Regions from separate parts of the Paenibacillus sp. plas6 genome, predicted to be linked through region 1. Evidence: predicted binding sites of a transcription regulator. Region 1 holds the regulator's gene; the other holds the start of a gene.
What was found. The regulator LexA, encoded in region 1, represses DNA repair genes until DNA is damaged. The targets are predictions, from matches to a motif close to CGAACATATGTTCG.

Region 1 (15,372 bases):
AATCCCTATATCTTCACGTTTTACAGCTTTCCACAGTCGATTTGGAGAAGCATTTACTCTACTAATCTTATTGAATCCTTTAACAAGCAGATCAAGAAATATACCAAGCGGAAAGAGCAATTTCCTCATGAAGAAGCACTAGAAAAATTCTTAGTTTCACAGTTCGAAGGCTATAACCAACGCTTTGCTACAAGATGTCATATTGGCTTTGATCAAGCTCGTGCAGAACTACAAGCCATGTTCAAAAGCAACACGTAATTCAACTGCTACAAGTAAAAGTTATTTTTATTTACACAAACTTCTTGACGCTACCTTTCCAGTATTAAACAGTGATTTATAGAATTTAACTAAATCATTCATAAATACAGCAGTTATTGTACGTACTTACGTTGTCAAATATATTAACACAGCTAATGAAACAGATATTGTAAATTTTAGTAGAATAAAATAAGGATCGACGTTTATTCAAAAAAACAACCTCAATAGCTATGTCTAGAACGAGCCTTCAGTGATATTAATTCATACAGAAATCGTAGTTACTATACAAAGAATGAACATCATTCTTGCTGATAGCTATCCATTATGATTGGAAGCTCGTAACGAAGGAAGAGCTTATTCTTTCTCCTCCTTTTAAAGAAGACGTATATGTAAGATGGGATATTTGAGCTTTCCTCAGAACACTTATGTGTTCGACAGTGAGTTAAGATATGCATTAGTTTCAACCCCTAACGAATTTCATGAGTATTCTCACAAAATGAGACTATACAGAAATAAGAATCTCGTGTCAGATTGATAGTTGCCTCTTGGTAATAAACCCTTGCTACAATTCCGATTAAGGCTGTGCGACTATCATTTGATTTAAGAAACTAAGAACGAATGAGATTAAGAGATTATGTTTCCAAACTTAAGGGGTTAATCCGATTAACAATAAGATTATTATATGTCCATTCTATGATTAAGCGATCATCATTCGATTCATAATACTCTCTAAGCAACTCGTGCCAATTCTCTAAAAGTTGTTCATCTATTGTCAACATACCTTTACCTGCTCGCAGCAAAATATAGTTAGCTGATAAAATTGCTGTTCTTTTATTACCATCCCAAAATAATTGTTTCCTCATGGCATAATACATATATTTGATCGCCTTGTATGTTTCGGATACGTTCATTGTCATTATCTGTTCTATATCATGTACAATTTTTGTTCTTACTGGGATAGGAGGCTTGTAACTAATTCCGCCAATGCTTACCTCACCATTTCGTATTTTCCCCCATTCTAATGCTTCATAATAAGCAACAAAACTATTTATTTTTTCTGCTATTTCCAATGAAAACACACTAGTTTCATTTAATAAATAGTTACAAGCATTGCTTAAATTTTTAATAACTAAAACTTCATCCTCCGTAACATCGTTCAATCTTTCCCCTTCAACAATTGCTTTAGTTTGTTCGTAGGTTGTTGTTACAAGTTCAATTTTAGATAATTGATGAATGAGACTTACTCTTTTGCCCTCGAACAACTGCATTGCTTCGAGATGAGTTAAGTTATATTTATCAGGCAACAATTTAACACCATCCTTTAATTAAATTGCAAAACAATTACTTTACTTAATTTTACTTCACTATAGCAAAATAGGAAGCTAGCTATACAACTAAACTTCCTATTTTAAATAATTATTTTATTTTAATATATGTAGAATCCTCATCTGAATTGTAAGTTGAAAATTGGAGTACTACACTTTTATCACTATCTCGCACTTCCTGTGGTATTTCAAACGTTAAGTTATTCGTATCACTAGTCAGTGGTTTCAAGGACTTAAAGCCATAATACCAATTATTATTCAATCCATGCGCCACTGTATCGTATTCATATTTGTCATCATAAATTAATTTGGCCTCTAACCTTTCACTGTCATTCCCAAAGATCTCAAACGTACTTCTCTGAATATCATGTTCATTTTTTATTTTAACGTTGCAAATTAAAAATACTTGTTCTTCGCCAGCATTATAATAATGATAATAATAATCTTCAGGCTCACTATCTGTTCGATTATATGAGCATGAATTAACCGTAATATTGTATTTATTAATTGTAAAAGTTTCTTTAAAATTGACTAAATTTAATACATTAACTATCGGAGTCTTTCGAATTTCATTACCTGAACTATCTGCCACTGTAAATTCAACAATGTAACTGCCTGGAACATCACTTGAAAAATCTTTTGTATTTAATTTCACTTTATCGGTAATATCCCCATCAAGATTATCTGTTGCTTTAACAAAATCAAGCAAATTAGTACTTTCACCCTTAAATATATTTATTTTATCTGCTACCTTTAATGTAGGCGTAACATCATCAATAACACTAATTTGCTTTTCAATGCTAGCTGAATAACCTTTCGAATCTTGAACATCAATTTTTACATTATATGTTCCGATTTTTGCTAAATTAAGGTCGCTAGTAACATTAACCTGCTCGATAATATTTTTATCAAATACACTTTCGGCAACAACGATACTTTTAATTGATTCGATTTTATCATTTTCTGTACTAGCTGAAAGCTTATCACTTTTAAATTCCAATTTTGGAATAAAGACTTGCTCGTATGTATCAGTTTCAATTCCTTTTTTCGAGCTTATTTCATCCAATAAACGACTAGATTCTTTTGCAAGTTTATTTACACCTAGTATGATTTTATCAATGTCGGTTATTTCATAATTACTATTTAATAGGGATAAGTAGTATGTTAAGTTATCCTTATTAAAATGCTCATTATTTAGTAACTGATTATATTCATCAAGGCTTATCTTATTTTTAATAATCGTTTTTTCTATTTTATTTTCTTTTATTGCTAATATATCTTGTTCACTATATCCTAGCTTTTCTAATTGGCTATTACTTGAACATGAAATTAACAATACTAGCGAAAATATGATTAAAGCGGTTTTACAAACTTGTATATATAACTGTTTCATCTCTTTACCTCACTTATATAAATCAATTAAATCAGACAATGAAATATTGATACCGCATGACTTCAATCTACTCTTTCTATCATTAAATAATTTTTCAAGGATGATCTTACTCTCTTCAAGTACTCCATGATGCAAAGTACGATGACAATTTGGACAAAGTGAAACGATGTTTGCGTGCACGTCTAGACTTACATTAAATCTAGCCTGATGACTCATTGGAATTAAATGATGTCCTTCACAATAGTTTTCTCCTGTTGTTTTAGATTTAAATGATCGATGATCTTGATTCACTTCACATTTAAAATGAGCATTTACGATAACCTCAGCAGGCTTTTTCACATTTCTTTTATATCCTCGTATACTACCTTGCATAACTTCTGGCGCTTCTTCAATTTTATCAATAATTTTGATATGAGCTCTATCAATCATCTTCAATTGTGTTTCTACTTCATTTACAAATTCTGCATCTTGCAAATCTTCATCTACTTTATTGTGCACCGTCTGCTCTTCTGTGTTTTCAGATTCATCATTTTTTAGTATCTTACTTGTATCAAAGCCATATTGTTCTAACCGTTCTTTGGCTATTGCTCTTTCTTCGAAAGAAAATAAAGATTTATACTTGGGATTCAAAATTATTGCCTCAACCGTTAAATCAACTCTTCCTTTTTCGAATAGCTTAACAAGACCATCTGTTATTTTTGAAGAATTAATTAGTTTTTTTGCTGTTTGATAACCGCCATATTCAGATATCATTCTAAAAAAGACGCTAGGATTATATCCAATTTTATTAGCTTGTTGAGCAGATTGAATAAGATCATTTTCTAGTAATTTAAGTAATTCTTTGGTTTGAGATTCACTCATAGTAACACCTCACTTTTAAATAAAATCCACTAACCTCGTAAAACAAAAAATCGCCCTCTAACGTTGACATGTTAGGACGATTTATTTCGGTCGGCCTGTGCGTCATCGTTCTTGTAGAGGAGCTTATACATTGAAGTTAACTTTGTCCAACAGTCAGATTCACCTCTACTTGTCCAATAACTGTTTGTATAAATCTTACTATATCTCCTCATTGATTAACAATAAACGAAATTATGAATTATATCGAAAAAAAGAACCTTTCCTTCATCTGATTGATAAATCAAATAAAAGTAAGGTTCTTTTCCAGTGAAATCCTAAGCCTTATCCACATTAAAGTAATTCGCCTCTGGATGTGCGAATACCATTGCACTTACAGATGCTTCAGGTTCCATCATAAAGCCTTCGGTTAGCTCGACACCGATATCTTCTGGCTTCATTAAATCAAATAACAGCGCTTGATCCTCTAAGTTCGGGCACGCTGGATAACCAAACGATACACGGATACCTTGATAACGAGCGCCGAAGCGTTGCTTCATTGTCATTTCAGGCGGATCTGGATAACCGCATTGCTCACGCATCATTTGGTGCACTTTTTCAGCTAGTCCTTCGGCTGTTTCTAGAGCACAAGCCTGCAGCGCATGTGAACGCAAGTAATCGCCTTTTTCTTTCCAATCATTCGAAATTTCTCGAATACCTTTACCAGCAGTTACTACTAAGAAACCTACATAATCCATTACGCCGCTGTCCACACTTTTCAGATAGTCAGCTAGACATAGGAATGGCTCAACCTGCTGACGCGGGAAGGAGAAGCGTTTAATTTCCTTCGTATGATCCTGCGGATCGTAGATAATTACATCATTACCTGACGATTGTGCCGGGAAGAAGCGATACATTGCATTTGCTTCAAGATAGCCTTGTGTTGCTCCATCACGATAAATTTGGTCGATTATTTCTTTTAGTTTTACCGTTTTTTCATCTCCTGCAGCAAGCAGCTTATCTACTTGCCCTTTAACACCTAGATGATGACCAAGCAACATTTGCATATTTACATATGGCAACACTTGTGTCAACGGAATATTGCGCAAAATGTGACGCTCAGTATCAGGCGGTACAAATACAGGAGCATCTGGCGAAATATTGGAACGAACAGCTCGAGTCATCGGAGGTAATTTTTTACTATCCTGCTCCTCATTTAACAAAGCTAGTCGCTGTTCTGCAATTTCTTTTTCTAGTTCTGCACGCTGTTCAATACTTGTCAATTTATTAGCAATATCTAGCCCTTCCATTGCATCCTTAGCATACACAACCAAGCCATCATACTCTGGCAAAATACGTGTACGCGTAAATTTACGTGTAAGTGCAGCACCGCCCACCAAAATCGGTACATCAATACCAGCATTTCGAAGGTCCTGCGCAGTCACGACCATTTGCTGGGCAGATTTTACAAGCAGGCCAGATAAGCCAATTGCATCAACCTTCTCTTCACGATACGCCTCAATAATCTTTTCAGGCGGTACCTTAATGCCAAGGTTAATAATTTTATAGCCATTGTTCGATAAGATGATCTCAACAAGGTTTTTCCCAATATCGTGAACATCACCTTTAACAGTAGCAAGCAAAATTTTACCTTTAGTAGCTGACTCTGTTTTTTCCATAAACTGCTCAAGATAACTTACAGAAGCTTTCATAACCTCTGCACTTTGCAGTACTTCAGCAACAATTAGCTCATTGTTATTGAATAGACGCCCTACTTCCTCCATACCCTTCATTAACGGACCGTTAATAATTTCAAGTGGAGTATATTTTTCACGAGCCAGATCTAAATCTGCAATCAGACCTTCCTTCGTTCCTTCAATAATATAAGAAGCGAGTCGTTCTTCTAGCGATAAATTAGACAGTTTTTCTTTCTTTTCAACCTTTTTATCACGGAACGCTGCTACAAAAGCTGCGAGTGTTTCATCATTCGTATTATAAATTAGCTGTTCCGCCAGCTCGCGTTCCTCTGCTGGAATAGAAGCATAGCGCTCAAGCTTCTCTGTATTAACGATAGCATAGTCCAGACCTGCCTTCGTCGCATGATACAAATAAACAGAGTTTAATACTTCCCGACCTGCATCAGGCAAACCGAAGGAAATATTACTTAAGCCGAGTAACGTTTTTGTACGCGGATATTTTTCTTTTATCATCCGAATACCTTCTAATGTTTCCACTGCAGAACCAATGTATTGCGGATCACCAGAACCGATTGGGAACATATTCGGATCGAAAATAATATCTTCCTCGTTTACTCCGTACTTATTAACAAGCAAGTTGTAAGCGCGATCTGCAACTTCCAGCTTTGCCTGACGAGATACTGCTTGTCCACGCTCATCAATTAGAATGACAACAACGGCAGCACCATATTTGTGAATAAGCGGAACAATTTTTTCAAACTTCGTTTCTCCATCTTCAAGGTTAATCGAATTAATAATCGCTTTACCTTGTGAATATTTTAGGCCCAATTCAATAATATGATCGTAAGTAGAGTCGATCATAATTGGAGCTTTTATTTTTTTCATAACTTGCGGTAAAAACTGATTAACCGCATAAGCTTCATCAATATCTGTATCCTGCAAATTAATGTCAATTATTTGAGCTCCGTTTTTAACCTGACTACGTGCTATTTCAGAAGCTTCATCAAACTTTTCTTCTTTAATAAGACGTTTAAATTTGCGTGAACCAGAAATATTGGTCCGTTCACCAATCATAATCGGACGGTTATCATCTTCAATAAAAACTGTTTCAATTCCTGAAACTGCATCAGGATGATCTCCTAAAGCTTGTCTTGGCTGGTATTTCGCCATTGTCTCAGCAATTGCTTTGATATGAGCCGGTGTTGTACCGCAGCAGCCGCCAGCAATGTTAAGCCAACCATTTGCAGCAAAATCCTCTAATTTTCGAGCTAAAGACTCAGGTGTCTCATGATAGTGCCCATTTTCATCAGGCAATCCTGCATTTGGATAGCATGAAATCTTCGTGCGAGCAATATTGCTCAATGAGCGAATATGGTCACGCATAAACTCTGGACCAGTCGCACAGTTTAAACCAATAGAGATTGGATTTAAATGCTCTAGTGAAATATAGAACGATTCGATCGTTTGACCAGCAAGCGTAGTTCCCATTGGCTCAATCGTACCGGAAATCATTATTGGAAGAGTGATACCTGTTGCCTCAAAAGCGTTACGAACTCCGATACTGCCCGCTTTTACATTTAATGTATCCTGTGAAGTTTCTAGCAAAATCGCGTCTACTCCACCTTCAATTAAAGCTACCGTTTGTTCAAAATAGCTTTCTACTAATTCATCAAATGTTACCCCGCCAGTTACTGACAATGTTTTAGTTGTCGGTCCGAGTGCACCTGCAACAAAACGCGGACGCTCCTCAGTGCTATATTTGTCTGCCGCTGCACGTGCTAATTTAGCAGCAGCCAGGTTTATTTCTCTTGCTTTCTCTGGTATATTATATTCCGACAATACAACACTAGTAGCACCGAATGTATTCGTTTCAATTATGTCAGCTCCAGCCTCAAGATATTGTTCATGGATACTTGTAATTAAGTCTGGACGAGTTAATACTAGAATTTCATTACAGCCATCATATTCAGCACCGCCAAAATCTGCTTCTGTCAAATTCGCTTGCTGAATCATTGTTCCCATTGCACCATCTAAAATGAGAATTCGCTTTGCTAGCTGTTCTTGCAGCTTATTATTGGACACTTTCATACCCCTTCCCAAAATCACTATCTCAAATTTTATCAGAACTTCACATAAGTTGAAAGGATAATAATCGACAATCCAACTTTTTTGTTTTATAATTATAATATAACAATTAAATTCCTATTGGAAAAGGTGGAATAATACATGGCAGAGGTAAGAATTCGCAACACAGACGAACGTATTAAAGGTGAAGAAAACGTAGCCGCATTTTTGTCAAGCCAAGGCGTTCTTTATGAACACTGGAATATTAATAAACTACGTGAAGATTTACGCGAAAAATTCACATTAACTGATGAGGAAAAACAAGAAGTTCTTGATACATTTGATAGCGAAATTCGTGACCTTGCCGAGCGTCGCGGTTATCGCACATGGGACATTATTACGCTTTCTGAAGCAACTCCTAACCTAGATGAGTTGCTTGCGAAATTCGAAAATGTTCATACACATACTGAGGATGAAGTCCGCGCTATTACTGCTGGTGAAGGTATTTTCGTCATTAAAGGTACTGACGATGTTGGTTACTTTGATGTAGAGCTTCAAGCAGGTGACGTTATTTCTGTATCTGAAAATACACCTCACTTCTTCACACTAATGGAAAGCAAAAAAATTGTTGCAGTACGCTTGTTTATCGAAACAGAAGGCTGGATCGCTCATCCGCACCATGACCCTTCTTTCCAAAAATAATGTAATCATCATTAAGTTATGGATGACGAAGCACGGGCTAATTAATAGCTCGTGCTTTTTTCTTAATATTAAAAATTATCCGCTCCCATTTCTAACTACAGGATTCTTTGCTTGGCTCATTGAATATATTAGCAGGTCATCTCTAATTTATTATGTTAGGAGTTCGTTCATATGAGAAGCTTATATGCAGTGTTACTAATGGTGATGTTATTCCTAACTGCATGTCAATCATCGAATGAAATTAAGCTAATTGAATCGGAAACGACTGATTTTGATCTCAACACCGCTTATGAAATGGTAAAAAAGAAAGAAAAAATGATACTTGATTTTGCAATGCTGGACAAGGTCACGCAAAAAGAATTTGCAGATTATGAAGCAGCCTTTATAGAAGAGTTTGGCGAAACGCTTGCCTCCCAGCTTCTTGAAATGTTAATTATCCATGATATGGATGCACCTCAACATTCAGATCTTTTTGTACAGAAATACTCACTATACCCGACCGTTTTTCATAAAGGCGTGACAATTACTCAAGCATACATCACTAAAAATATCTACGAGCATGATTTTTTTAATAGTACTTTGCTTACTATCAGGGAACAGTATACCGAGGCTAATGAGGATTTAAAAAATTGGTACAGGGAGTACATTTTTAAACTTAACGAAAATGATGAATGGGAATTATATCAAATTCCTGGAATATGGAATTTAACAAGTGACGGTTACAATATAAACTATTTAGAGTTAATTGATTACGAGGAGTAAAAGTTAACCTAACCACTTTCAAATAAAAAAGCATGCCCTTGTGACAAGAACATGCTAAATCAAATAAAGGTTATTTTTCAATAATTGCAAATAATTGATTCAAATCAGAAATGGTATGCGTAGGAATGATTTCGTCAGTTCTATCAACACCATGACGATTAATCCATACAGAAGGTATTCCAGCAGTATTTGCCCCTAAAATATCTGTAGTTAATTTATCGCCAACCATTACAACTTCATCAGCATTTACTTGAAGTAAGCTTAATGCATGCTGGAAGATCGAAACATCAGGTTTACCAATACCAAATTCTCCTGAAATGATAATATGATCAAAGTACGGTGCTAACTGTGGAACTCCAGCAAGCTTTTCTCTTTGAAGATCTGGCGAACCATTTGTAAGCAATAGCAGTTTATAATTCCCTTTTAGCTTATCCAGCACAGCAAACGTTTCATCATAAACAAGCGGGCGTTTACGACGTTCTGCTGGGAACATTTCACCAAGCTCTGCCCCAAGCTGCTCATCGTCAATCCCGATAACTTTTAGACCATTGACCCATGCAGAACGACGATATTCAGGTACAAATTTCTCAAGTTGACGAAATTCTTGTTGCTCTCCTTCTGCAAATCGTGCCCATAGCCCTTCAAAAGGATTAATTCCAATTTTCTTCGTAAATGGGAATGCTTCAAAGGCTTCATATATTTTTCTTGCTTCAGAGCGAACTGCTGCTTCTAGTAAAGACGGATCAATATTTTTATTTTTTTCCGCAGCGTACTCACAAGTTGCACGAAATGCTTCCTCTACACTACGAGCATCCCAAAGTAGCGTATCATCCAGATCAAACATTACTGCCTTTTTCACGCTTGTTTCTCTCCTTTATTTGCTATAGTTCAGTCCAAGTAATATTATGTTTTTCTGCTAGCTTCTTTAACTCAACCTTCATATCCTCAATGGGAAAGCGATTGAATGTTTTATTAAAAGCCCAGCTACTACCATTTTTCGGAATAATGATAATGTAGCCGCCTTGAACTTTAATCTCTTTAATCGCAACTGCAAATAGCTGCTTGTCCCCCATAATGCGACGTGACTGTATATAATCTTTCCCTATCGCAAGATAAGGCTTTCGGAAAAAAAATAGAGCTGCTAAAACAAGATAAGCAACATTTGTTAACCAATACATTGCATCTAGCTCGTAAACAGGATTCATTAACAATAAAATGTTATACATCCCAATAAACAGAATAAGTACAATTGGAAAAACGATATTTTGCCCTTTGAACACGATTTTATTATCTTGTCCAGCCGCTTTATTAAGCTGCACATCCCCGAGCCCAGCTTTTTTCCGTTGCTTATTTACCAGTTCCATATTTTTTCTAACTTTTCTTTCCCAAGAACGAGACAAGCAAACTCCTCCTCTATCTATATTAATTTCTGCTTATCTTTAAGAAATTAATGCAGTGGTTTACTTTCTGAAGTTTCATCCTCTACATATTTTATGCTATCAAGCTGTTGTTTAAAATTGGCTTTAAACACAGAGAGATATTGCGCTCTTAATTTTTCACGCTCTTTTTCCTCTGCCTTCGTTAAACCAACAGATTTATTTTTGCGCGCTAGCTCATTAATACGCGCAACCATTTTATCCATATCCATTTCATCCACTCCCCTCTTTATCAATACAAACTTCTGCCGGCTACGGTCGGGAGTTGCACTTTGCATCCCTATTACAATGATAAACCTTTGAAAAAATCCACAACAAATTTATTATAGCAAAAAAGCTTATAAAGTAACATCATTTACTGATGCCTTATAAGCTTAGAAATATTTTTAGTTATTATACATTCCCTATTAAGGAAGCTCGGGCAGAATTAGCTGTTCGCCGGGCTTAATCAGATCACTCTCTAAACCATTACGTTGCTTTATTAAAAATACAATAAAGTTAAGATCTTTGTGCTCATAATGTCGACTTGCAATATTCCATAATGTATCACCAGTACTAACTGTTACAACTGATTCACCATCAAGCACAGCAAATTGTGACGAAGAACTGCCGGCAGCAGCAGTAATTAAATATAAGCTAGTTATTATTAAAACTATAACCAATAAACTAAATATCCATTTATAGATTTGTGTTGAATTGGTATTTCCTTTTTTATGATCTAGCGATGTCTTAATGACCTCATAGCCTTGATATGCATACGGATTATAAGTTGTCATCTCATGTCACTCCCAAACATTTGTTCTGTTTTTATAATATGCGAACATATGTTTCTTGTCAATAGATTCTACCAAAAAATAAGAACATATATTCTCAAGAACTTATGTTTGTGCGAACCGGAGTTCTATGTTATAATTTCCCTAATAATAATGGGAGTTGATTATATGAGCAAGCTTTCTAAGCGCCAATTAGAAATATTGAACTTTATAAAAAAAGAAGTAAGAGAAAAAGGATACCCTCCTGCTGTTAGAGAAATTGCTGAAGCTGTAGGATTATTATCAAGCTCTACAGTACACGGTCATCTAGATAGATTGGAAAAGAAAGGATACATACGCCGTGACCCTACTAAACCACGTGCAATTGAAATATTAGATCATGATGATGAATATACAGATTCATCCGACAACGTAATTCCATTTCCTGTTAAACACATTCCGATTATCGGTAAAGTTACAGCTGGTATTCCAATTACCGCTACTGAAAATATTGAAGATTACTTCCCGCTATCCTCCCATTTTGTTGGTGAGCATAATGTGTTTGTTCTAACTGTTGTCGGTAATAGTATGATTGAAGCTGGTATTCATAATGGTGATCTTGTGATTGTTCGTCAGCAACAAACTGCAAACAATGGGGATATTGTAGTTGCAATGACGGAGGATGATGAAGCGACAGTAAAAACTTTCTATCGTGAAAAAGATCATATTCGCCTACAACCTGAAAACTCATCAATGGAACCAATTATTCTAAAAAATGTTACGATTCTTGGAAAAGTCATCGGATTGTTCCGTGATATGCATTAATAATAAGCATATAATAAAAAAATGATGACCATTATCGCTAGTTGGCATAATGGTCATTACTATTCAGAGGACATTTCCTCGCAATTATCATTACGGGAGGAACCTGTATTGAAATCATTAAAGTTTTTTGTCCTAGCTCTATGCTTATTCCTTTCAGCCTGTGGTCAGCAATCAAATTCACACTTAACATCAACACAAGCTATAGCTGAACCACAGCAAACCAAAACTCAATCTGAAAATCAGATAGCTACGGACACGGATGCAGAAGAACTGCTGACAGAGGTGCAAAATACAGAAAAAACTCATTCTAATATTGTCTCTTCAAAGCAAACTGAGCCTGATGATTACGACTATGTTTTAGAATTTCCTAGTGACAGCTATCCTGAAACAGCATTACATATTTATTCAGCTATTGAAAATGGACATTCCGATGTTTGCACAATCGATCGAGACGGTGCAGCTGAACGACGTAAGCAATCGCTAAAAAGAATTAGCACTAGAGATGGCTATGATCGAGATGAGTGGCCAATGGCAATGTGTGCAGAAGGCGGTGAGGGGGCAAGTGTTGCATATGTTGATTCAAGCGACAATCGCGGTGCCGGAAGTTGGATTGGTCATCAGCTCTCCGCCTATGAAGATGGCGAACGTATTTTATTTATTGTGGCAAAACCAAAAAGTCTTTTTGGAAAAACTAACCCTAACACAGATAAAAGTGAATTAAAGTTAGATGAAGATTTGCAAGCTGAAGTTGAAGAACCTCTCTACAAAAACTGTACAGAGGCTCATGAGGCAGGGGTCACTCCATTATTTGAAGGAGATCCTGGCTATAGCAAAAAGTTAGATCGCGATGGAGACGGCGTTGCCTGTGAATTATAGAGAATAATATTAATAAGCTCGTTATCCAAAAAAAATAATGGCTCTATTCAACTACCTCTTCGGGTAGGAATAGAGCCGTATCCATTATAACTGAAATTTCTCCTTAATAATTTGGGCAACTTCAGTAGGTTCCAAAAGTGTATTATTGATGCGAATATAGTTTTCTTTTGTTATTTCCCCCGGCAATGAGTTTATGCGATAATTTTGTATCGTTGCTCGCAGATCCTCCTCAGATTCTTCAATATTTCGTTTCGATGGTTTTTGCTCAAGACGAAATTCACTTCGGTTGCGCTGCAATCTTGTCTCCATATCTGCTTCCAACTCAACGAAATACGTTTCTCCACCCTGTTCTTCGAAAATTTTGCAAGTTTTCTGTACAAAATCCCAATCTTCCTGCAGATCAAAAGCCCAAATAAAGGTAAAAATTAAGCCGTATTGATTACTTTTAGCAAAGGCTTCAAACAACTCTTTTCTCACTATACCGGCTAATCTCATTGTTTCAGGTCCATATCCGAAAAATGGGTGAAACAGTTCAATCGACATATGGTTATGAAATAATTTCAAATCAGTGATTTTTGCTAGTTCAATGCCAACCGTCATTTTACCAACTGCTTGAGGACCAAACACCAATACAAACTTCATATCGCTCCCTCATTTCAAATAATATAACAACTCACACCCCAATAATATCCTATATTATTATATTTTGTAAATTCACTACATAAATATTTAACCATATAAAATAAATTAAGAGGAACTTATGCCCAAGTTCCTCTTAATTCATATTGAAAGTTTATTATATTGTTACCAATAGTTGCTTAGTTGCTTGCTAATATCCCTAAAGACCTAGTAAAAATTGCATCACTTTATCATTAAAGCCAGGATAATGTTCATGAGCAAAATCAGGATAAATCTCTAACGATTTAGGCGCTTTAATTTTGTTGTAAGCAGCAAATTGAGTTGAAGGTGGACAAACGGTATCACTAAGCCCTACCGCCATCAATACCTCTCCTTGAATTCGCTCAACTAGATACTGAATGTCAATATAACCTAGCTTTGTAAAGACTTCGTCCTCACGTTTATGCTGTGGATCAAAATAACGGAAATATGACTTAAGCTCTGCATATGCATCCTTACATAGATCCATTTCCCATACGCGACGATAGTCACTTAAAAACGGATGGACTGGAGCAAGTCGCTTAATTCTAGGCTCTAATGATGCACAAGCAAGTGTCAGCGCACCTCCCTGTGATCCACCCATTGCGCCTACACGATCTGGGTCAACCTCTGGCATATTCATAGCGATACCTGCCAGCTGCGCCGTATCCAAGAAAACATGTCTAAACAATAAGTTATCTGGATGATCATCTAAACCGCGAATAATATGACCATTTAATGTGTTCCCTTTTACCCCACCAGTATCCTCTGATTTTCCTCCTTGACCGCGAACATCCATTGAAAATACTGAAAAACCTAGAGCAGCGTAGCCTAACTTATCATTCCAGTCTCCAGAATGTCCATAGTATCCGTGAAATTGAACAACGGCTGGATGTGGCTCAGCCACATGCTTAGGCTTTATGTATTTAGCATGAATCCGCGCACCTCGTACACCTGTGAAATATAAATCATAACATTTTGCAAATGGAACCTGAAACTCACTTGGAATCAGTTCAACATTAGCATCGACAGCTTTCATTTCAGCTAACGCACGTTCCCAGTATTCAGCATGATCCTCAGGCTTAGGATTAATTCCTTGATAAACAAGCAGTTCTTCTAGTGGCATATCAATTAGTGGCACTTTGTTTCTCCTCCTAAATGCTAATGAGCTTAAAAATTTAAATGATGTGCTTTAAGCATAGATCCATTGTTTTTTTTCTGTCAACAAAAAAAAAACAAGCTGACATTAATAAAATCGCGATGTCAGCCGTCTTTATATTTATATTATTCAAACATCTATCATTAAGAGAAATTGAAAATTCGTAAATAAGTAACAAATTCGCTATTCTTTTTTTCTCAAATAGACGTCTTTTTTATTCAAGTAAAACAATAGAGAGCGATGCACCTAAACCTTCATATAAATTTGTATCCCTTGTATTACCAAATAACTTAAGCGACAATTCCGCATCAACTTCTAAAGCTACAATAATTGTGCTGCTATAGCAGTTCATGCCACTAATACTTGTTAACATGCTAGGCGTATAGATTGTATTATTAATTGTCAATGCAATAAATTCTCCTGTAATTAAATCAATATTAACTGTATAAGAAATAAGATACTTCCCTGATAACGGAACGATAAATGAAGTATTTCCTTCGTTTGCTTTTATCCCGTTTAAAACTTTATTGTCTGGCAAAGAAATAGCTGAACCTGCGTTATTAATTTCAATAGAGCGATTTGAAGTATTAGCAGCAAAGGCATTCGTCGTAATGACAACTGGATTATTG
Region 2 (15,372 bases), 220 kb from region 1:
TTTGCAGCGTATTGACCAGGCTGAGATAATGGCTTGAACTCAGTCAGTTGATAGCCTTTACCAAACAACTGCTCTACATGCTCCTGTGATAGATGAATATGTCTTGCTGATACGCCTACAGGCACTTTTTTTTCCATTTCTCGATACACTCCTTAAGTTCTTCCTTCTGCGAAAACATTCAAAAGGCATATGATGTCGCTCATATGCCTCTATCATACCACTTATTAAAAGCGAAGAACAAGCATTTGTGAAAATACGCACAAAATTTTCATAATTATTTTCAACTACTTATCGCTTCGCATTTAAATTTTTTATTAAAAACTGATATGAGTTCCGCCACATTATTTTTTCCACAATTTCATAATCGTAGTACTGCAGCAGAAGTTTTTCTAATTTATTTACATCACGGGGAGTTCTTAATCCATCAATGTGTGTATCGATCCCATCAAAATCAGAGCCTAGCATAATATGATTTTCTGCACCAAGCTTTAACATATGATCAATATGTTTAAGTAAATCGTTCATTGTTGCCTTAGCCCCTGTTACGACAAACCAAGGTACATAGGTAATACCAATTAATCCTTGGCTTTGAATAATCGCACTTATTTGTGCATCAGTTAAATTTCGCGGATGATCGCAGATGCTTTTTGCATTGGAATGAGAGGCAATCACTGGTTTACTGCTTATTTTCATTACATCCCAAAAGCTTCGCTCAGAAAGATGAGATACATCAATCGTTATACCTAACTTATTGCATTGTGTGACAAAGTCTCTGCCTAAGCTGGACAACCCTGAACCATTCGGCTCCATTACTCCATCTGCTGCCCAATTCATAGCATTCCATGTTAATCCTGCAAAGCGCACGCCTAAACGATAAAGCAATGAACTTAGAAAGATGTGCCCCTGTAAGCCATCTACTCCTTCCAAAGACAGTATCGCACCTACTTTATTTGTCGCTTTACAGCGCTCCACATCAATTGCTGAGTCAACAACAATGATATTGGGATGATTCGTTATCCGCTCATAAAAAATATCAATACTTTTCATAATCGTAATTATATCTTTGGGATGGTCTGATGGGATATAAATAGCAAATACTTGAATCATGTAATCGGCATCGAGTAAAGATTGTAACGTCACATCAAGTCTTTCTGAAAAATCTTCTTTGTGAAAATCTAATCTTTGTTCAACTAGCAATTTACTAATGACGTCACAATGAAAATCAATTTTCCGCATTACATCCCCTCCTACGATTAGAAATGTTAATTTTACTCAATGAAAGCAAATAACCTGTTTACCCTGGAGTAAACAGGTCGATAACGAATTTAAAACACAAATAATTTTCTAATCATTGTTGGTTATTCATGCTGTTAATTATCTAGGTTCAACGATAAGCTTAATCGCCGTTCGATCTTCTCCATCAATAACAATATCCGTGAATGCAGGAATACAAATCAAATCTACTCCACTAGGTGCAACAAAGCCACGAGCAATTGCAACAGCTTTAATCGCTTGGTTTAAAGCTCCTGCGCCAATTGCCTGTAACTCTGCTGCGCCACGTTCTCTAAGTACGCCTGCCAATGCTCCTGCTACTGAATTCGGATTAGATTTGGCTGATACTTTTAATACATCCATATTAAGAACCTCCCCTGGAATGTTTGATGGACTTTACTATACTATAATTATTCGTGAAATTTAGAAAGATTCCTGCACACAAAATTTTTATTATTTGAATTATTCAGAATTTTAAAAGAACGATAAAATAAAAAGGCCGCTTATTTCATAAGCAGCCATGAATCTTCTGTTAATCTAATCTTTTCAATTTTTATTGCCCGTCCGCTCTTACTATCTAGCTCCGCAACAATTGCATGAAAATGCCATTTCCCCTCATCTACAACAAAACGCGATGGCATACCAGTAAGAAAACGGTGTAACACAGCTTCCTTCTGCATTCCAAGCACACCTTCCTTGGAGCCAACCATCCCTACATCGGTAATAAATGCCGTTCCATTTGGCAAAATGGTATCGTCGTTAGTTTGAACATGAGTATGTGTACCAACTACGATTGAAGCTTTACCATCAAGATGCCAACCCATCGCGATTTTCTCAGAAGTGACTTCAGCATGGAAATCAACTAAAATATGCGGAGTAATCTTGCTCGCTTCTTCAATTAATTTATCTGCGGTCATAAATGGGCAGTCAATCGGCGGCAAAAATGTTCTCCCTTGAATATTGATAATCGCTAGCTTTTTACCATTCGCATTAATGATTGCTAGTCCTTTACCTGGTGCGGAATGATGAAAATTCGCTGGTCTAACAATTCGAGGTTCATCATCCATCCACTCAAAAATATTTTTATTGTCCCAGGTGTGATTTCCCATTGTAATGCCATGAATACCCCAATCATAAAAATCATTGGCGATTTGGCGGGTAATCCCTCTACCTGCCGCTGCGTTTTCACCATTAGCAATAATGATGTCCGGATTATGCTTATCTTTTAATGCTGGCAAAACGCGTTTTACTGCTTCTCTGCCGACACTCCCAACAATATCACCAATAAATAGTACTTTCATTTGTAACCATCCTTATCTATATCCTACATAAAATAGAGAAGTGGCTGTTCCCAGCCACTCCCCTACGAGCATTCTTACTTAGCATATTCAACGGCTCTCGTTTCACGAATAACCGTAACTTTAATATGACCTGGATAGTCTAGCTCGCTTTCAATTTTCTTCGTAATGTCACGAGCAAGACGGAATGCTTCTGTGTCATCGATTTTATCAGGTTGAACCATAACACGAACTTCACGCCCCGCTTGAATCGCGTATGATTTTTCGACACCATCAAATGATTCCGTAATCGCTTCAAGCTTCTCTAAACGTTTAATGTACGTTTCTAATGTTTCACGACGAGCACCTGGTCTTGCAGCAGATAATGCATCAGCTGCTCCTACAAGCATTGCAATAACCGAGGTCGCTTCTGTATCACCATGATGAGATGCAATACTGTTAATAACGACAGGATGTTCTTTATACTTTTTAGCAAGTTCAACACCAATCTCGACATGTGAGCCTTCAACCTCATGATCGAGTGCTTTACCAATATCATGTAATAGACCGGCACGTCTAGCTAAAACTACATCTTCACCTAGCTCTGCAGCCATTAAGCCAGCTAAATAAGCAACCTCCATAGAGTGCTTAAGCACATTTTGACCATAACTTGTACGATACTTTAATCGACCAAGGATTTTGATGAGATCTGGATGCAGACCATGCACACCAACCTCAAAAGTCGCTTGTTCACCATATTCACGTACACGATCATCGATTTCTTTGCGTGATTTTTCAACCATTTCCTCAATACGTGCAGGATGGATACGACCATCCGCAACAAGCTTCTCAAGTGAAGTACGAGCGATTTCACGTCGGATTGGATCAAAGCCAGACAATATGACCGCTTCCGGTGTATCGTCGATAATTAGATCAATACCGGTCAAGGTTTCCAGTGCGCGGATATTTCGACCTTCACGCCCGATAATACGTCCCTTCATTTCTTCATTTGGTAGCGTTACAACCGAAACCGTTGTTTCAGCTACATGATCAGCTGCACAGCGCTGAATCGCAAGTGAGATAATGTTTCGAGCCTTTTTATCAGCTTCTTCTTTTGCTTGCTGCTCAATATCCTTAATCATCTGTGCAGTCTCATGACGCACCTCTTGTTCCACATTGGATAGAATTATCGTTCTAGCATCTTCCATCGTCAGATTGGAAATACGTTCTAATTCACTGAGCTGTTGCTTGTAGAGCAAATCGATCTGTTGCTGTGTTTCCTCGATTCGTTTCTCCTTGCTGGCTATAGCCTCTTCTTTGCGTTCTAAGATCTCTAGTTTCTTATCCAGCGATTCTTCTTTTTGAAGCAATCGTCTTTCCAAACGTTGTGTTTCGTTACGACGTTCACGAATGTCCCTTTCAGCTTCAGTACGCAGTTTGTGGACTTCATCTTTTGCTTCAAGCACAGTTTCTTTCTTAACAGCTTCAGCTTCCTTCTTCGCATTCTCTATAATTTGAACGGCAGCTTCTTCTGCACTAGAAATTTTTGCTTCAGCAATCGATTTTCGTATCATGTAACCAATTCCAAAGAAAATTGCGCCAACAAGGATACAAACGAGGGCCCAGATTATATGTTCCATCTTGTTCACCTCCTTGTTGCATACCCAGGGTCGAGCCCTGAGATGTTGTTTGGTTTTAACCGGTTTCCACACCGCATTAATTACGCCATTAGACGAAAAACAAACATTTCGCATCAATTTTTGGAAGTAAAATTGATACAAAAATTTTAGGAATACTCCTTCATTTTATCTTTTCGGAAAATCAATTGTCAAGCAATTCCCGAATTATCCCTCGTCTGCTCTCTTTTTTGCATCATTTTCTAGCATTTTCATAACTTCTCGGCTAATTGCTCGTGAATATCCACGACGTACAAGAAATTGCATCAGTTTTCGACGAATTTCTACTTCTGTTCCTTGCAGACTGTACAGTTTTTTTTGCGCAGCCTTGTAAGCCCCTGCAAGCTCAGCTTCTTCGTCCACCTTTGCCAGTGCTTGCTCTATAATTGAACTTGAAATCCCTTTCCCTTTAAGCTCCATTGCGATTCGCAATTTGCCTTTTCCCTGTTTGCCCATTCGCGCATTCACATATTGCATTGCATATTCTTTATCGTTCATATATCCTTCACTTGTTAAGCGAGATAGTGCGTTCGAGATGTGCTGTTCGCTAAATTGCTGTCTTCTTAAATAAAGGGCAAGCTGCTGACTGCTGCGCGCCTTGGCAGCTAAGTAACGAATTGCTTTAATGTACGCAAGATAATTTGCGTTCTCATCTATAATTTCGTCAATTAGAGAAGAAGTTAAACTCTTACCTTTTACCAACTGATAAGAAATAAAAATATCCTCATGCACCTCTAATGGTTCAGGCAAAATATCGATTGTAATGCGATAAATTTTCGCTTGCTTGCTGCTTACTTTAACAGATGTAATTAGTCCTTCTGCTTGTTTCATCGTATTGCTTGCTCACCTCATTTTCAGCAAATTACCTCGTTATAATGAAGAAGCTGTTCAGGATGTCAGCGAGAAACTGACAAGCTGAACAGCTTAATAACGCTCCAGAATAGTTCCGGAATAATCCTCTTTCTTCCGCTTTTTAAAGCCTGTTGCATTTATTAATTTCTGTGACTGCAACAGGCTTTGAGGGCAGATCTCTCCCGTTTTCCAGACGTTTATTCCTTTGCTCGGAGTGCTATATTGCAGCTAGAATAGTCTAATCCTTAATGAATTTAGTTAGAAACGCTGCTTAAAATAGTTCGTCTAGCTCATCCTCTTCTTCCTCAGCAAAGCTAGCAGGAAGAGCAGCAGTAAGATCTGAAGATTCACGAATTTGACTTTCAATGGTTTGAGCAATTTCAGGATGCTCTTTTAAGAATTGCTTAGCATTTTCACGGCCTTGACCTAAACGCTCACCATTGTACGAGAACCATGCTCCACTCTTTTGAACGATATCCATTTCAACACCAATATCGATAATGCTGCCCTCTTTGGAAATACCTTCTCCGTACATAATATCGATTTCAGCTTGCTTAAATGGAGGAGCCATTTTATTTTTAACTACTTTAATACGAGTACGGTTACCAACCATTTCATTGCCTTGCTTTAAAGTTTCAACACGGCGAACATCTAAACGAACGCTGGAGTAGAACTTTAACGCACGACCACCAGGCGTTGTTTCTGGATTTCCGAACATAACGCCAACTTTTTCACGAAGCTGGTTAATAAAAATGGCAATTGTTTTTGATTTTGAAATCGCACCTGAAAGCTTACGCAGCGCTTGTGACATTAGGCGTGCTTGTAAGCCGACATGAGAATCGCCCATATCCCCTTCAATTTCTGCCTTCGGTACAAGAGCAGCAACAGAGTCAATAACAACGATATCAACAGCACCGCTGCGTACAAGTGCTTCAGCGATTTCTAGCGCTTGCTCCCCTGTATCAGGTTGGGACAGCAACAGCTCGTCAATATTAACGCCCAGTTTGCTGGCATATAGCGGATCTAGCGCATGCTCTGCATCAATAAAAGCAGCTTGTCCACCAGCACGTTGAACCTCAGCTATAGCATGCAAAGCAACTGTTGTTTTACCAGAAGATTCTGGTCCATATACTTCAATAATACGACCTCGTGGATAACCACCAATTCCTAATGCAATATCAAGAGCAAGGGAACCGCTAGAAACGGTTTCTACTTGCATATGTGTAGATTCACCTAATCTCATAATTGAGCCTTTACCAAATTGCTTTTCAATTTGACGAAGCGCATTGTCAAGCGCTGCACGACGATCACTCACGAAATTCACATCCTTCAATGTTTATATTAGTATAATACCTTACTTATCCCTTCTTGCCAATAGTTTTTTCGAACACACATTCGTATTTTTTGTGTCGCGATGCATCTCTTTGCATTTAAAAAAGAGAAACCGCGACAAAACAGCGTTCCGTCACGGTTCTTCCATGAATAATTATATTGTATCGAAATCCAGCTTTCTCTACAAGATATGAAGTGATTTTTTTCCAATTCTAGTTAATTTAATAAATCTACATGTTCTTTAAGTGCTTGCCATAAGCGGAACTGTAAATTTTTCACCGCTTTAAGCTGAATTGATGCTCGATCACCAGTAAGTTTTAACTCAAATACTTTCGTTTCTTTTCCTTTTTCAGCAATACCAATAAACACTTGACCGACAGGTTTACCTTCACTTGTGCTTGGACCTGCTACACCAGTAATAGAAACGCCAAAAGTAGAGTCAAGCAGCTCACGTACCTTTTCCGCCATAAGCTGGGCTGTAGAGCTGCTAATCGCTCCTGGCGCATGTTCCCCTTCTAACTGCGACATAGGAATGTTAAGCAGCTTATGCTTCATCTCATTCGTATAAGTAACTACTCCGCCGACAAAGCATGAAGAACCAGTAGGAACTTTAGTAATCAGTTCGGCAAATAAGCCACCACTGCAGCTTTCTGCAGAAGCAAGTGTATAATTTTTACTTTGCAGCATACGAACGATTTGTCGCTCAATTGGAATGTCCTCAACTGCATATAAATAATCGCCAACTATCGCTTTAACCTGCTCGATCGTTGCCTGCAGTTTAATATTTGCTTCATCCTCACTGCTTGCCTTTGTAGAGACACGAACTGTAACCTCACCCTCCTTGGCATATGGAGCAAGTGTTGGATCAGTTTGACCATCAATTAATGGAAGCAGCTTTGCCTCCAAATTGGATTCACCGATTCCAGCAAATTTCAGTAGCTTGGAGTAGAGAGGCTGCTGCTCTCCCCGCATAACCTCACGCAGCCAGGCTACAGCCGGTCCATTAAGCATCGTATTCATTTCTTTAGGCGGTCCAGGAAGCAACACATAATACGTGCCATCCTCAACTAGTGCATTACCTACGGCAAGCCCTGCTTCATTAGGTAACGTCACCGCACCTTCAATCGTATGTGCTTGACGGATATTACTTTCTACCATTTCAATTCCACGACCTTCAAACAAGGCCTTTATTTTCAGCAAAGCTGGCTGATCTATTTCTAGTTTGCGGCCTAAATAAGATGCTAGTACATCTTTCGTTAAATCATCCTGTGTCGGTCCGAGTCCGCCAGTAAAAATTAACAGATTAGCTCGTCCTCTAGCGATGTTAATCGCTTGCTCAATACGAGCAGCATTATCTCCAACAACCGTTTGAAAATATACATCAATGCCAAGCTCTGCTAACTTTAATGAAATGTCTCGTGCATTAGAATTTACAATTTGACCTAATAGCATTTCAGTTCCTACTGCAATAATTTCTGCTTTCATAAATGCACCTCTCAATTTTCGTTCAGACCAAATAATGCACTCCCCTGAAAATAACAAGAGAGTGCATTATATTATTCAATCGGAATTAATGATTTATTTTTTACAAAGTAATCAATACCTGAGTACACTGTAATAAGCGCTGCAACCCAAGCGCAAATGATATCAAATGGGAAATCAATAAGCTCAAATGGGAAGTTATTGAGTAATATGGCAATAATCATCGTAATTTGAATAGCTGTTTTCCATTTGCCCCATTTACTTGCAGCAACGACCTTACCTTCTAACAAAGCAATTTGCCGTAAGCCGGTAACTGCAAACTCACGTGAAATAATAACAATTGCAACAAGCGCACTTAGCTTGTCCATTTCAACTAAAGCGATAAGAACGGAAGCAACCAACAGTTTATCAGCAAGCGGATCTAGTAATTTTCCTAGATTCGTCACCAATTTATTTTTTCTAGCTATGTATCCATCTAATCCGTCCGTGCTTGCCGCAACAATAAAGATTAAAACAGCAACAATTTGATTGTACGAGATATGAACATCAGCAACTTTCAGTGCACCTAAATCAAAATTGACAAGCAGAAAAAATAAAATGACTGGCACTAAAAATATTCTAGCTATCGTTATTTTGTTAGCTAAATTCAACGTTTTCCCCCCATTACTGTTCAAACAAACGATGTCTGAACTAAGACCCTTTCGCCTTCATAACATATCAATAATCTTATTATCTATCTAAAATTGATGAATTGCAAATCTAGCTCAATCTTTGCATTGCGCAGCATAGCGATAACCGCCTGCAAATCATCCTTGCTTTTACCAGAAACACGAATTTGATCGCCTTGAATTTGGCTTTTCACTTTTAATTTTGAGTCCTTAATTAAACTGTTAATTTTTTTCGCTATATCCTGCTCAATGCCTTGACGAATTTTTACTTTTTGGCGAACCGCTCCTCCCGAGGCTGGTTCAATTTTGCCATAATCTAAATTTTTCGTAGGAACATTACGCTTAACCATTTTCCCAATTAAAATATCAATTACTGCTTTAAGCTTATAGTCATCATCAGCAAGAATGGTGATTTCGTCTTTATCAAGGGTGATTTCCGTTTTGCTTCCTTTAAAGTCGAAGCGTGTGCCGATTTCACGTTCTGTTTGTGTAACAGCATTATTTAACTCCTGCAGATCCACCTTAGACACAATATCAAATGAATAATCACTCATAAAACATTCTCCTTTCTTAACAGCTATCTTTGACTTAAAGAAAACGACAGCTATTCTGCTGTCGTTTCAGCACCCTTCATTTGCAGTAAAATGCGTTTGGAGCCTTTGTTATTGTCGCCATCTTCGACTAATACTCCATCAAGTGTCACTTCAATATTTCCTGGTCTGCCTAAATTCAAATAGACATCACCTGAAACGGTAAAACGCTCAGTCGTTCCGTCTTGGATATTTCCATAATAAAGCTTGTTTCCATTTTTACCATTTTCATAAACTTCTAACCAGCTTGCTGCACCGCTGCTTGTAATAACAAGCTCATAGCTTTCCTTCTTGGGAGTAACATCAAATGTTTCCTCCTTGCCGCTCACTTTCACAGATGTGATAGTAACAGCCTCCGGAGTTGGCGTTGGTGTTGGAGTCGGTGTTGATGTTGCCGCTGCTTGGTCCGTTGCAGTTGGCGTTGGTGTAGGTTTGAAATCACTGTTATCAGTGATTTGCGTAGGGTCTACTTCATTCGCAGGCTTCCCATCATTTCTCACTTGATAATACCAAATGACAAACAATACAAGCACTAAAAATCCCCATAGTAAAATATTGAATAATACTTTACCGAAGCGTTCTGATTTAGCAGAACGCATACGACGCGGTTTGCGCGATGGAATCGCTTCGTTAACTGGCATTTCTGGCTCTGGAGTCTCCACATTATAATGCTTTAACACCTCATCGGCATCTAATCCAACGAATTCTGCATAATTTTTTATAAATGCACGTATATAAAACTTGCCTGGCAGGACATCATAATCGCCTGCTTCTAATGCTTCCAAGTATCGCTTTCTAATTTTTGTTTGTTCCTGAACATCGTCTAAAGAAAAGCCTTTTTCCTCTCGAGCTTTTCTTAGCAGTTCACCTAACTCTGACACAATACTACCTCCTTTTCGCTAAAAATCTTCTCCATAATTAGTAAATGTCTCATACGTAATCTCTTCATCTGGTGTATTGCGCAGCTCCACGATAATATCAAAATGACTGTAATCGTAGTTGGAATCACGTACAAAAATGTCTGGATGCTCGATTACTTTAGTTGACGGCATCTCCATAATTTCTTGAATTAATGCATGATGACGTTCATTCGAACGAATCGTACTAACAATGCCATCAATAATAAAAATATTGTTAGGATCCATCTCCTGCTCGGAAAGCTGGGAACGCACCGTTTGTCTTAGCAATGTAGAAGAAACAAATGTCCATCTTTTATTCGAGCAAACACTGCCCGCAATAATGGATTCTGTTTTACCGACGCGCGGCATACCGCGTAATCCAATAACATAATTGCCCTCACGCTTAAATACCTCGCCAAGAAAATCAACTAAAATCCCCAGCTCATTGCGTGTAAAGCGAAAGGTTTTGCGGTCATCAGAATCACGTTCAATATAACGTCCATGTCTTACTGCTAATATATCAACAATGGTTGGAGTTCTCAGCTTGTTGACGGTAATATCATCAACTTTTTTTAATAGCTTACCCAATAATTCTATTTTCTCATCATCATCCGTCTGCAGGAGTAAGCCACGCGTATGATTATCGACACCGTTAATTGTAACGATATTTACTTCAAGCATCCCTAGCAAAGATGCAACATCCCCTAACAAGCCCGGTCTGTTTTTATGAATTTTGTACTCCATGTACCACTGCTTTTGTTCCAAAGAAGTCACCATCCTAATTACTATGTAAAACTGTTTAACATATGTATTCTACAAAATTCAACACTTTCCTGCAATAAATGCAAATTCATCAGCGAAAAGCCTCCAAGCGGAGGCTTCTCACAAACAGCATATTTACATAGCACTATAACCAAGTTTAAATTTTTTTCATTTATTTCACTCTTTATGATTTTTCAGCTAATTTAACCATCAATTTTGCAATGGTATGGCGATCGCTCTCATCACCAACATCCCATAATTCTTTGAGAACTGCTTGCTCACTATTTTTAGGATCAACACGTTCATCTAAGAAAGAACCAATTTCGTATGCTAGATTAGAAATCGTTTCCTCAGATAAACCAAGGTTTTTCCCTTGTTGCACGCGATCCTTCAAAAACTTTTTCCAGGAATCAAATTGATCAAGTACGGTTGACATTTAGCTTCCCTCCATATGAAGTCATTTGTTGAATGATTTCAACGTGCTTAGTTTATGCAATCTGCTAAACAGTATTCGACTCAGTAATTGCAAGCACTGGAACTTTTTACGTCAACCATCCGCCATTAGGGCTTATCACTTGACCAGTAATATAAGAAGATTCTGGCAAAGCTAAAAAATATACAAGTGAGGCAATTTCTTCTGTAGAGCCAAACCGGCCAATCGGAATTTCTTGAGCAAGTGCTTCCTTTTCTGTCTGATCAAAGCTGCTCATCATATCTGTTTCAACTACGCCAGGAGCTACTGCATTTACGGTTACTCCAGAAGGAGCAAGCTCTTTCGCCAGCGCCTTCGTAAAGGCGTTAATGCCTCCTTTAGTCGTTGAATAGAGCACCTCACAGGCCGCTCCTGTTATCCCCCATACCGAAGATATATTAATGATCCGACCATAGCGTTGCTGAATCATATGAGGCATAAAGAGCTGTGTACATAAAAACAACCCTTTAAGATTTATGTTCATCACATGATCCCATTGCTGCTCGGTAACATCACAAAGCATACCATAATGGGAGACACCTGCATTGTTTACAACAATGTCAGGCTTAATCCCTAAACTATCAAGCTTTTCCTTCATTCTTAAAAGTTGCTCTCGGCTGCCCAAATCTGCAGCAATCGTTAGCACCTCGGCACCTAATGCAATACATTCGCGCGCAGTTTCATTCGCCTGCTCATGTCCTTGCAAATAATGAATTACGATGCGATAACCTTCCTTGGCAAAGCGCTTTGCAATTGCAGCTCCTATGCCTCGGCTTCCCCCTGTAATCAGCACCGTCATATCATTTAAAGGTTTTTCCATTAGTTAGTTGGACTAACGACAATGGATACTGCCATTTGCTCAAAGTCAAAATGTTGACGCAATCGAGCATGAACATCATCCAATGTGCACTCCTGATAAAATTTAAGCACATTAAACATATCGCAATTACGGAAACGGTAGCGTGTAAATTGCGTTGCAATAGATTCAGGGGAATTCAGCATACGTAAATAATTTCCGATCTTTTTACGCTTAACTGCTTCAAACCGCTTGGAATCAATTCCGTCTTGCAGCGTCTTCTTTAAATACTCAGTAACTGCTGAAATAAGCGCATCGGGATCAGGCGTATCTCCGCCAATTACGGAAAACGCATATTGCTCAGAGCAGTTATATTCATGACCAAACGAATCAAAGATTAGTTGTCGATCATATAACGATTGATAAAACGGAGAACTGCTGCCAAATAAAATATCTAGCATTAGTTTACTTTCCACTTCATGCTTTAATAGCTCTTCACCTTGCTTCGTTACTTCTGCCTCTTTAAACCCGATCATGCATTTAGGCAAAGATACTGGCAAATGTTTAACCTTTCGTTGCTCACGAATTTCCTTTGGTTCTTTCTCAAAAAATCGATGAATTTCTCCTTGTGGAGGAAAGTTCTTTTGGGCTTGATTTTGCTTAACAAGCTCAATAATTTTTTCTGCATCCACACCGCCAACAACAAATAACAACATATTTGAAGGATGATAAAATGTATTGTAGCAGCGGTAAAGCAAATCTTTATCAATTTGGTAGATCGATTCCACAGTTCCTGCAATATCAACGGAAATAGGATGCTTTTGATACAATGCTTCAAACAAGCCGTAATATACTCGCCAATCGGCATTGTCATTATACATATTAATCTCTTGCGCAATAATGCCTTTTTCTTTTTCAACGTTTTGCTCTGTGAAATAAGGACGTTGCACAAAATCAATTAATGTCATTAAATTTTCTTCAATACGCTCTGTTGCGGAAAATAAATAGACTGTACGATCAAAGGAGGTATAGGCATTCGCTGCCGCGCCTTGCTTCGAAAAAGTAGCAAAGACATCACGACCGTCTGGTTCTTCAAACATTTTATGCTCTAGAAAATGAGCTATACCATCTGGCACCTTTAACGGTTCTTCATCGCCAACAGCAAAATGATTATCAATTGAACCATACTTCGTGGCAAACGTCGCATATGTTTTTTGAAACCCTGGTTTAGGCAATACGATAATTTCCAATCCATTATCTAGCACTTCTTGATACAAGGTTTCTTCAACTTGTGGATAATTTAAGACATTCATAGTTACACCTCCTGAAGATCGCGTAAGAAGTAAATCGTATCTAACTCAACACCTGAAGCAATCTGCTGAACATCTTCTTTTGTAACTGCTGCAATTTGTTGGATTACCGATTCTACCGAGCGATCAACACCTGAAAACTGCTTATTGAAATCAAAGCCAGCTATATCATTCGCACTATCCAAAATTTCACGCATAGCATTAGTAAGCATTGCTTTTGTTTGATCTAATTCCTCATCGCTAATCTTACCTTGTCTCATATGCTCAAGTTGCTCCTGAATTATATCTAGCGCCTTCTCATAATTGGCAAATTCTATACCAGACTGAATTGTCAAAATTCCTTTATGGGCATCGTAGCGTGAAGCACAATAGTATGCAAGACTTGCCTTTTCACGCACGTTGACAAACAGTTTAGAATGAGGATATGCACCAAGTATTCCATTATATACCAATGCTTTCGGATAATCTTCATCAGCATATAGCGTATTAATCCGCAAACCTAGATTTAACTTCCCTTGATTCACATCTAAGCGATCGACAACCGTTTTAACTGCTTCCACACGGCTGTGCGACTCAACTGAGGCATAAGGAATACTTGCTGTTGTATCGGGCAACTGAAAGGAGCTCTCTACAAATTGAATGACTTCTTCTAACGTAGTATCTCCAACAACATAAAGGTCAAACTTCGCTTCCTCTAGCCATTGCTTATAGCGAGCATAAAGATGGTTAGAAGTAACTTGCGGAAGATCTTCGATTCGTCCTGAGGCATTTAAGCGGTAAGGTTCATTTGCACACATTTCTTGAATACAGCGCTCTGCTGCATATTGAATTTTATCATTAATAATCGATTCAAGCTGCTTCTGCAATGTACTTTTTTCCGCTTCTACATACGCCTCGCGAAAGCTTCCATTTTCAAGCAACGGATTCGTTAACACATCCCCTAAATAAGCTAGAGCTTCTTTTAACAATGACTGCTCGCTATTAACAAAGCGATCATTGATAACATCCATTTTCATTTGGACAAATTGTGTATTGCCACGTTTTACTGTTGAAAATCCAAAGCCCGCTCCATACATATTATCAAGCTGTTCTCTAAGCTGAATACTTTCTGGAAAACGAGCTGTTCCACGACGCAAGACATATGGAATAAGTGCTGTCGTTGTTACCGTTTCTTCTTTAAGTGGAGTACCAGCAAATAACGTGATGGAATAGGTTTTAAAACGATTTGTTGGCAAAACATGAATATTTAATGATTTAAATCTTCCTACCTGAAAATCCATATGATCAGGACTCCTTTCGTTCTTGCCTGTTCTTTATTCTAACGTATTACAAATGGAAGAAGCAACCATTAGACGTTTCCCCAATGATTGCTTCTTCTCCCTTCTTACTACATCCTACTTACAAAATATATGCTTACCAATTGTTAAGACTTGTTGTCTTGTCCAAATCCAAGCACTTGTCGCTGTATTAGGATTGAAATAGTAAATACAGCCATAGGTTGGGTCCCAGCCATTAATCGCATCCCGCACTGCTTTTTTCGCAGTCTCGTTTGGTGTCAAATATATTTGGCCATCATCCACTGCAGTAAATGCACGTGGCTGAAAGATGACGCCGTATACGGTATTAGGAAAATCGGGATGTTTAACGCGATTAAGAATTACCGCCGCTACTGCAACCTGCCCTTCATAAGGCTCTCCTCGCGCTTCACCATAGACTGCATTCGCCATTAAATTTAAATCATTTTCCGTAAACCCTAATAAATTGGATTGCATCGAGGAATTTGAGCTGGAGCCGCTAGAACCTTTTCCAGAACCAGCCTCTGCGTGCATCGACGGACTCCAATTTTTCGTTGCATTAACAAGCTTATTTTTTGTCGCTGAACCGACTACTCCATCAGACTTCAATCCGAATTCCCATTGAAACCATGTAACAGCATTTTTTGTTCTGGAGCCGAATTGACCATCGATTTCTCCATCATAATAAC

Region 2: a site for LexA is predicted at 6,462-6,475, ahead of recA (recombinase RecA). Genes of this name have one in related genera too.

The regions. Positions count from the first base shown of each region.
Region 1 covers NZ_CM170151.1:4,422,128-4,437,499, forward strand. The annotation lists gene AC2TDL_RS19630 (IS256 family transposase) at 1-258, shown strand, start outside; gene AC2TDL_RS19635 (Fic family protein) at 891-1,565, opposite strand; gene AC2TDL_RS19640 (immunoglobulin-like domain-containing protein) at 1,675-2,976, opposite strand; gene AC2TDL_RS19645 (HNH endonuclease) at 2,986-3,837, opposite strand; gene metH (methionine synthase) at 4,152-7,532, opposite strand; gene AC2TDL_RS19655 (1,2-dihydroxy-3-keto-5-methylthiopentene dioxygenase) at 7,737-8,276, shown strand; gene AC2TDL_RS19660 (hypothetical protein) at 8,448-9,038, shown strand; gene AC2TDL_RS19665 (HAD family hydrolase) at 9,109-9,882, opposite strand; gene AC2TDL_RS19670 (hypothetical protein) at 9,920-10,438, opposite strand; gene AC2TDL_RS19675 (DUF896 domain-containing protein) at 10,486-10,686, opposite strand; gene AC2TDL_RS19680 (LysM peptidoglycan-binding domain-containing protein) at 10,882-11,250, opposite strand; gene lexA (transcriptional repressor LexA) at 11,416-12,051, shown strand; partial or broken gene AC2TDL_RS19690 (NucA/NucB deoxyribonuclease domain-containing protein) at 12,334-12,714, shown strand; gene AC2TDL_RS19695 (excalibur calcium-binding domain-containing protein) at 12,712-12,927, shown strand; gene AC2TDL_RS19700 (AAA family ATPase) at 13,012-13,569, opposite strand; gene AC2TDL_RS19705 (acetylxylan esterase) at 13,766-14,725, opposite strand; gene AC2TDL_RS19710 (alpha-helical endospore appendage domain-containing protein) at 14,958-15,372, opposite strand, start outside.
Region 2 covers NZ_CM170151.1:4,205,781-4,221,152, reverse strand. The annotation lists gene AC2TDL_RS18725 (phosphate propanoyltransferase) at 1-137, opposite strand, end outside; gene AC2TDL_RS18720 (dipeptidase) at 289-1,236, opposite strand; gene AC2TDL_RS18715 (stage V sporulation protein S) at 1,375-1,635, opposite strand; gene AC2TDL_RS18710 (TIGR00282 family metallophosphoesterase) at 1,776-2,573, opposite strand; gene rny (ribonuclease Y) at 2,648-4,189, opposite strand; gene AC2TDL_RS18700 (regulatory protein RecX) at 4,394-5,056, opposite strand; gene recA (recombinase RecA) at 5,349-6,392, opposite strand; gene AC2TDL_RS18690 (competence/damage-inducible protein A) at 6,626-7,894, opposite strand; gene pgsA (CDP-diacylglycerol--glycerol-3-phosphate 3-phosphatidyltransferase) at 7,966-8,541, opposite strand; gene AC2TDL_RS18680 (YajQ family cyclic di-GMP-binding protein) at 8,625-9,113, opposite strand; gene AC2TDL_RS18675 (RodZ domain-containing protein) at 9,164-10,030, opposite strand; gene AC2TDL_RS18670 (DUF3388 domain-containing protein) at 10,049-10,813, opposite strand; gene AC2TDL_RS18665 (DUF3243 family protein) at 10,995-11,246, opposite strand; gene ymfI (elongation factor P 5-aminopentanone reductase) at 11,353-12,102, opposite strand; gene yfmH (EF-P 5-aminopentanol modification-associated protein YfmH) at 12,102-13,391, opposite strand; gene yfmF (EF-P 5-aminopentanol modification-associated protein YfmF) at 13,394-14,668, opposite strand; gene sleB (spore cortex-lytic enzyme) at 14,783-15,372, opposite strand, start outside.